2 linked regions of the Acidicapsa acidisoli genome follow. The protein of the gene in region 1 interacts with the protein of each later gene in a pairwise test. Links are inferred from orthologs where the notes say so. Each region holds a gene or a part of one and is shown in the gene's direction. Other genes may lie near its edges.

Evidence for each region.
Region 2: the proteins of leuS (region 1) and ligA interact in binary tests that used the Escherichia coli proteins (3 or more experiments, as listed by UniProt). The link is inferred for Acidicapsa acidisoli from one-to-one orthologs.

The regions. Positions count from the first base shown.
Region 1 is NZ_JAGSYI010000002.1:1,376,736-1,380,149, reverse strand. Bases 309-3,402 are described here. They hold leuS (leucine--tRNA ligase), read left to right. Parts: upstream 309-653; coding sequence 654-3,152; downstream 3,153-3,402. Other genes in these bases: OHL23_RS15645 (hypothetical protein), read left to right, coding at 3,152-3,402; OHL23_RS15655 (hypothetical protein), read left to right, coding at 309-587. Also shown: more of OHL23_RS15655, read left to right, coding at 1-308; more of OHL23_RS15645, read left to right, coding at 3,403-3,414.
Region 2 is NZ_JAGSYI010000001.1:1,497,547-1,500,785, reverse strand. Bases 37-2,955 are described here. They hold ligA (NAD-dependent DNA ligase LigA), read left to right. Parts: upstream 37-386; coding sequence 387-2,525; downstream 2,526-2,955. Other genes in these bases: OHL23_RS05955 (sensor domain-containing diguanylate cyclase), read right to left, coding at 2,540-2,955; OHL23_RS05965 (TM2 domain-containing protein), read right to left, coding at 37-272. Also shown: more of OHL23_RS05965, read right to left, coding at 1-36; more of OHL23_RS05955, read right to left, coding at 2,956-3,239. UniProt on the Escherichia coli protein: DNA ligase that catalyzes the formation of phosphodiester linkages between 5'-phosphoryl and 3'-hydroxyl groups in double-stranded DNA using NAD as a coenzyme and as the energy source for the reaction.

The DNA.
Region 1 (3,414 bases):
CGGGACAGGCGCCGGAACACACCTCATTTCATGTCTTCGATCCGGTAGCACGGACGAATATCAGCTGGACGGTTCCCGGCAAAAGCGCCACAGTGCAGCCAATGCCTCCGCGCCAGACGGGACAGACAGGTTCGACATGCTGGACCTCGGGGCTGCCGCAGGGGACGGCTGGAATCGCGCCATCGGAGCGGCCAACCGGGACGGCAACAACGCTTATTGAAATCGGAGGTAGCAGGATTGGCGAGTCCTTGCCGGCACGGCCAGGAGCTTCTGCCGATGAAACCTTACAGGAAGATCTGGGCACGCAGACGATTCAAGGTGTAGCGGCCAAGGGAACCCGGACTACGCACACGATACCGGTTGGCGCTATCGGGAACGACGCTCCGCTGGTGCGAACCATGGAAGTGTGGACGGCACAGCCCCTCGGATTGGCTGTCCGGCAGGTAACGGATGACCCGCGCATGGGCAAGAGGACGAGGGAGCTGACGGAGCTGAGTCAGAGTGAGCCGGATGCCGCGACATTTCAACCGCCTGAAGGCTATGAGATTGTGACCGAGGAGTTGCATGAGGTGCCTTGCGCTCAGTGATGGATCGCATTGATTGGATTAAGGGGTTGGTTGATCGGCGCGGGGTTCCATATAAACTAAAGCCTTATGGCGGAAGAAAAAGAACTTCGGTACGACCCGGCGACGATTGAACCAAAATGGCAGGCGAAGTGGGCGGCGAATCCTGCTCTGTACGCGGCTGAAACGGACACGAGCAAGCCGAAATACTACGTTCTCGAGATGCTGCCCTACCCCAGCGGGCAACTGCATATGGGGCACGTGCGCAACTATTCGATCGGCGATGCGCTGGCCCGGTACATGTGGATGCAGGGGTATAACGTGCTGCATCCCATGGGCTGGGATGCCTTTGGCCTGCCGGCGGAGAACGCCGCGCTCAAGAACAACACGCCTCCGCGCGAATGGACGCTGCAGAACATTGCCGCAATGAAGCGGCAGATGCTGCGGCTTGGCCTGGGATACGACTGGGCCAACGAAATCACGACTTGTCTGCCGGATTATTACCGCTGGAATCAGTGGTTCTTTTTGCGGATGTACGAGCGCGGGCTGGCGTACCGGAAGCAGTCCAAGGTGAACTGGTGCTCGCTGTGCGCGACGGTGCTGGCCAATGAGCAGGTGATCGACGGCTGCTGCTGGCGGCATGAGGACAACATTGTCGAGCAGCGCAATCTGGAGCAGTGGTTTTACCGGATTACGGAGTATGCGCAAGAGTTGCTGGACGGTCTGGACAAGTTGCCGGGCTGGCCGGAGAAGGTGCGCACGATGCAGCGCAACTGGATCGGGCGCAGCGAGGGCACTGAGGTTGATTTCACTGTAGAAGGCGGCGGCGAGAAGATTCGCGTGTTCACGACGCGGGTGGACACGATCTTTGGCGCGACCAGCGTGCAGCTTGCGCCGGAGCATCCGCTAGTTCCGGCGCTGACGGCCGGCAATGTCGCGTTGGAGCGCGAGATCAGCGCGATGATCGACAAGCAGAAGACGGCTCGCGAAGCAGGCGATCTGGGTGCAGTCGAGAAGCATGGCGTGTTTCTCGGGCACTATGCGATTAATCCTTATAACGGCGAGCGGGTGCCGATCTGGGTGGCGAATTATGTCCTGATGGAGTACGGGACGGGCGCGATTATGAGCGTGCCGGGGCATGATGAGCGGGACTTTGAGTTTGCTACGAAGTATGGCGTGGAGATTCGACGGGTGATTCGCCCGGTTGGCGAGTCGGAGGACGAGTCAGAGCTGCCTTTCGTTTCGGAGGTGGGCGTTCTCGTGAATTCAGGCCAGTACGACGGCCTGATTTGCGGTGAGGCGCAGAAGAAGCTGCAGCAGGCTGCGGTGAAGGGTGGTTTTGGCGAGGCGAAGGTAACATTCCGGCTGCGGGACTGGGGCGTGAGCCGCCAGAGGTATTGGGGTACGCCGATTCCGATGGTGAACTGCCCGGAGCATGGGCTGGTTCCGGTGCCGGACGATCAGTTGCCGGTGCTGTTGCCGGAGCAGATCGAGATTACGCAGCAGGGCGGTTCGCCGCTCTCGCGGGTGCCGGAGTTTCTGAATACGACTTGTCCGAAGTGCGGCGGCCCTGCGACGCGCGAGACAGACACGATGGATACCTTTGTCGATTCGAGCTGGTACTTCTATCGCTACACGGACGCGAAGAATTCCAGCGCGCCGTTTTCGTCTGAGATTGCGAATTACTGGTTTCCGATCGATCAGTATATCGGCGGGGTGGAGCACGCGATTCTGCATCTGATCTACTCGCGATTCTGGACGAAAGTGATGCGGGATCTGGGACTGATCGTCAACGATGAACCGACTACGCGGCAGTTTTCGCAGGGGATGGTGATCAAGGACGGCGCGAAGATGTCGAAGTCGCGGGGGAATGTGGTTTCTCCGGACGAGATGGTGGCGCGGTATGGGGCGGACGCTGCGCGCATGTACGCGCTCTTTGCTGCTCCGCCGGATCGCGACCTGGATTGGCAGGAGGATGGGGTTGCGGGGATCAGCCGCTTTCTGGGCCGCGTCTTCCGCATTGTCACGCGCTTTGCGCCCGTTGCTTCGAAGGCGAATTCGGATTCGGTTGCTGCGCCCGAGGGTGTTTCGCTGGCGCTTTTGCGGAAGCTGCATCAGACGATTGCCAAGGTCACGCTCGATTTTGCAGGACGGTGGCATTTCAACACCAGCATCGCAGCGATCATGTCGCTGGTGAATGAGCTGGTTGCCGCGGAGGGCGCGATGGCGTCGGGTGAGGTTCCGCCCGCGGTGGTGGCGGAGCTGTTGAGGTCGCTGGTGCTGATGCTTGCGCCGTTTGCGCCGTTTCTTGCGGCGGAGTTGTGGGTTGAACTTGGCGGCGAGGGTGAGATATTGCGCAAGCCCTGGCCGGTTTCCGACGCGGCGTTGGCCAAAGAGGATGAGATCGAGATTCCTGTGCAGATCAACGGGAAGCTTCGCGCGGTGATTCGCGTGGCGGCGGACGCGGACAATCCGACGATTGAGGCTGCGGCGCTGGCGCACGAGAAGATCATCGAATGGCTGGCGGGCAAGACGCCGGTGAAGATCATCATTGTGCCCGGCAAGCTGGTGAATCTGGTGGTGAAGTAGTGCCTTCGGTTCCGCAGGAAACGGGGAAACTTCGCGCAACGCAGTCGCTGGTGAGCCACATGGGGTTTGTGTGGGCGCATCCGTCGCTGACCGTGATCGAGGTGGCGTGGCGATGGCTGTTCGGCGTGCCATTTCTGGCGGTGGTGTGGGTGCAGGTGCAACGGATTCTGGTGGAGATTCCGCCGGCGTCGGTAGGTCTGGACCGGCTGGATTGGCAGAATCCTTGGCTGTCTTCGGTGATTCTGGCGGATGCTGTGGCGCG
Region 2 (3,239 bases), on another replicon or contig:
GCCGCAGCCAGGCCGGCAGCCTGGATCGCGTTGTACATCCGCACTCGCCCCGGCATAAAGAAGCACTCGATCACCCCAAGAATCGCCGGAATGCCCGTCCAGCAAAAGCACACATACAAAATCCCCAGCCCCACCCGGCCCAGATAAAAGTGGTGGACTCCGAAGCATCCGAGAAAAAGCGCGAGCAGCACACCAACCACTTCATCCCTGCGCACGGACTCATACTGCTGCTGAAAAACAATCTGCGGATTCGGATATGGCGTCGTACTCATCGAATTCTCTCCTGATTTCTACTGTTTCTATATACGTTCAACCTTCGTATACAGTTCATTCTGCTTACGAATCCCCGACGCGCGGGCCGACAAGACGCAGCCACGACGCAACCCATGATCGCTATAATCCTGCCAATGAGCGTCCTGAACGAAGATCCGGTCACAGATCCGAACGAGAATCCAGCGGCACAGATCGCCGCATTGCGCGAACTGCTCCGCCATCACGAGTACCAATACTACGTCCTCGATGCGCCAACAATCAGTGACGCCGAGTACGACACGCTGATGAACGAGCTGAAGGCTCTCGAAGCCGCGCATCCCGAACTGTTGACGCCGGATTCGCCCACGCAGCGTGTCGGCGGCCGTCCCGCCGAGGGATTTCAAAAAGTCGCGCACTCGCGCCCCATGCTTTCGCTCGACAACGCCTACAACGAAGAAGAGCTGCGTGACTGGGACCGACGCGTCCGCGAACTGGCAGGCAATCTGCCGGTCCTCTACGTCGCCGAACTCAAACTCGACGGCCTCTCGCTCGCTCTGCATTACGAAATCGACGCTCACGGCAGCGCACGCCTGCTGCGCGGCCTAACCCGAGGCGACGGACAGATCGGCGAAGACGTCACCACGAACGTCCGAACAATCCGGAGTGTCCCACTAAATGTTTCACCCGCAAAGCTCCACGACTCTCATCTCCAGAACTCGCATATGGACCAGTCCGAAGGCAATGCCCGTGCGGCCAGCACCTTTGAAGTAAGAGGCGAAGTAGTCATGCCCCTCGCCTCCTTCCAAAAAGCAAACGAAGAGCGCGTAGCCGCCGGCCTAGCCCCCGCTGCCAACCCGCGCAACTTCGCCGCCGGAACGCTGCGTACGCTCGACACCAAAGCCGTGGCCCAGCGCCGCCTCGACTTCTATGCCTACTTTCTGATCCTCAACGGCGAATACAATCCCGCAGGCCAACACGCCACGCTGGAGACGCTGACAACACTTGGCTTCCGCGTCAATCCCCATCGGGACACCTTTACCACCGTCGATCAGATTCTCGCCTTTCTCACCAAGGTCGAGGAGCAGCGCGACAGCCTGGGCTACGAAATCGACGGCGTGGTCATCAAGGTTGATGCGCAACAGACCCAGGTACGTCTGGGCTATACGGGCCGTCATCCCCGGTGGGCGATCGCATACAAGTTCACCGCGCGCACAGGCATCACGCAGGTCCGCGAGATCGTGGTCACCGTGGGCCGCACCGGCAAGCTCACGCCGCTTGCGGTGCTGATTCCGGTAGTCGTCGGTGGCACCACCATCACAAACGTCGGCCTGTTTAACGCCGACGAGGTGGCACGCCTGGGCATTCGTCCCGGAAGCTGGGTTAGAGTGCAGCGCGCAGGCGACGTGATCCCCAACATCGCAGGAGTCGTCATCGACGCAGAGCATCCCGAAGGCACAGGCGTCTTTGAGATGCCCACAGAATGCCCTGTCTGTCACACACCCGCCGAGCACGTCGAAGGCGAGGTTGACTCCTACTGCATAAACGTCGACTGTCCGGCGCGGCTGGCGCAGTCGCTGACTTACTTCTCGCATCGCGGCGTCATGAACATCGAAGGCCTTGGCGACGCTATGGCGGTGCAGTTACTAGACTCAGGCTTGGTCAAGAGCATCGCCGACCTTTACACCTTGACCGAAGAGCAGTTGCTCACCCTCGAACGCGTCGGCAAAAAGTCGGCGCAGGCGTTGCTTACCCAGATAGAAAACTCCAAGCAAGCCGGCCTTGCGCGTTTGCTGATGGGCCTCGGCATCTCGTTTGTCGGCGAACGCACGGCCGAGCTGCTGGCGGGCGAATTCGGCAGTATGGAAGCGCTCGAAAATGCAACCCAGGAAGAGCTGGAGCGTGTGCAGGAAGTCGGCCCGAAGGTTGCGGCATCGGTGCACGATTTCTTCCAGAACGAACGAAACCGCGCACTCATCCAGCATCTCGCAGAGCTTGGCCTGAAGATGACCGCCGAGAAAAAACAGCGGACCACGCAGCTCGAAGGCCTCACCTTCGTCCTGACCGGCACCTTCCCAACCTTGAGCCGCGAAGAAGCCAAAGAAAAGATCGAAGCAGCCGGCGGCAAAGTCTCCGGCTCCGTGAGCAAGAAGACAAACTACGTTGTCGCGGGCGAAGAAGCCGGCAGCAAACTCGCCAAAGCCCAGGAACTGGGCATTCCAATCCTCGACGAGCCCGGACTTCTCTCGCTTCTCGAATCCGCACCACCAGCATAGGAGCGCAAAAAGAGCTACTCGCCGCGATCCGGAGTCACATCGCTCGACTCAAGCACATAGGTATTGCGTCCCCGAGCTTTGGCGGCATACAGGGCGCGGTCGGCCTGTTCGATCAGCAGGCTCTGATTGAGCGGTACTCCGGAAGGCCAAGTGGTAACGCCGATGCTGACGGTCACCACACCATAAGGACTCTCCGCATGGGGTATGGCAAGAGCCGAGACGGCCTTGAGGATTATGCGGGCTACCGCTTCCGCGCCCGAGGACTTGGTGCTGGGCAGAAGAACGACAAACTCTTCGCCGCCGAAACGGGCAGCGAGATCCCCTTCGCGTCGTAACGCGCATTTGAGGGCAGCGGCGACGTCCTTGAGACATGCATCTCCGGAGAGATGCCCATAGAGGTCGTTGTACAGCTTGAAATGATCGACGTCCAACATCAGAAGCGACAGATCGTCCGCAGCGCGGGCCTGCCGACGAACCTCACTTTCCATCGCACGATTAAAGGCGCGCCGATTGGCAATTCCCGTCAACTCGTCGAGAGAGGCTGCTTCAGAAAGCCGGAGATGCTCAGACGCCGAGCGATCTTCACGCCTCTTCTCTTCGGAGATGTCGCGAATCGTGGCCACATAGCCGGCTGTCCGCCTTGAAACAGGATCAATGTAACCGGTGACGATCGACTCGACCCAGCAATAACCGCCGCCCTTCAGGAGAGTGCGA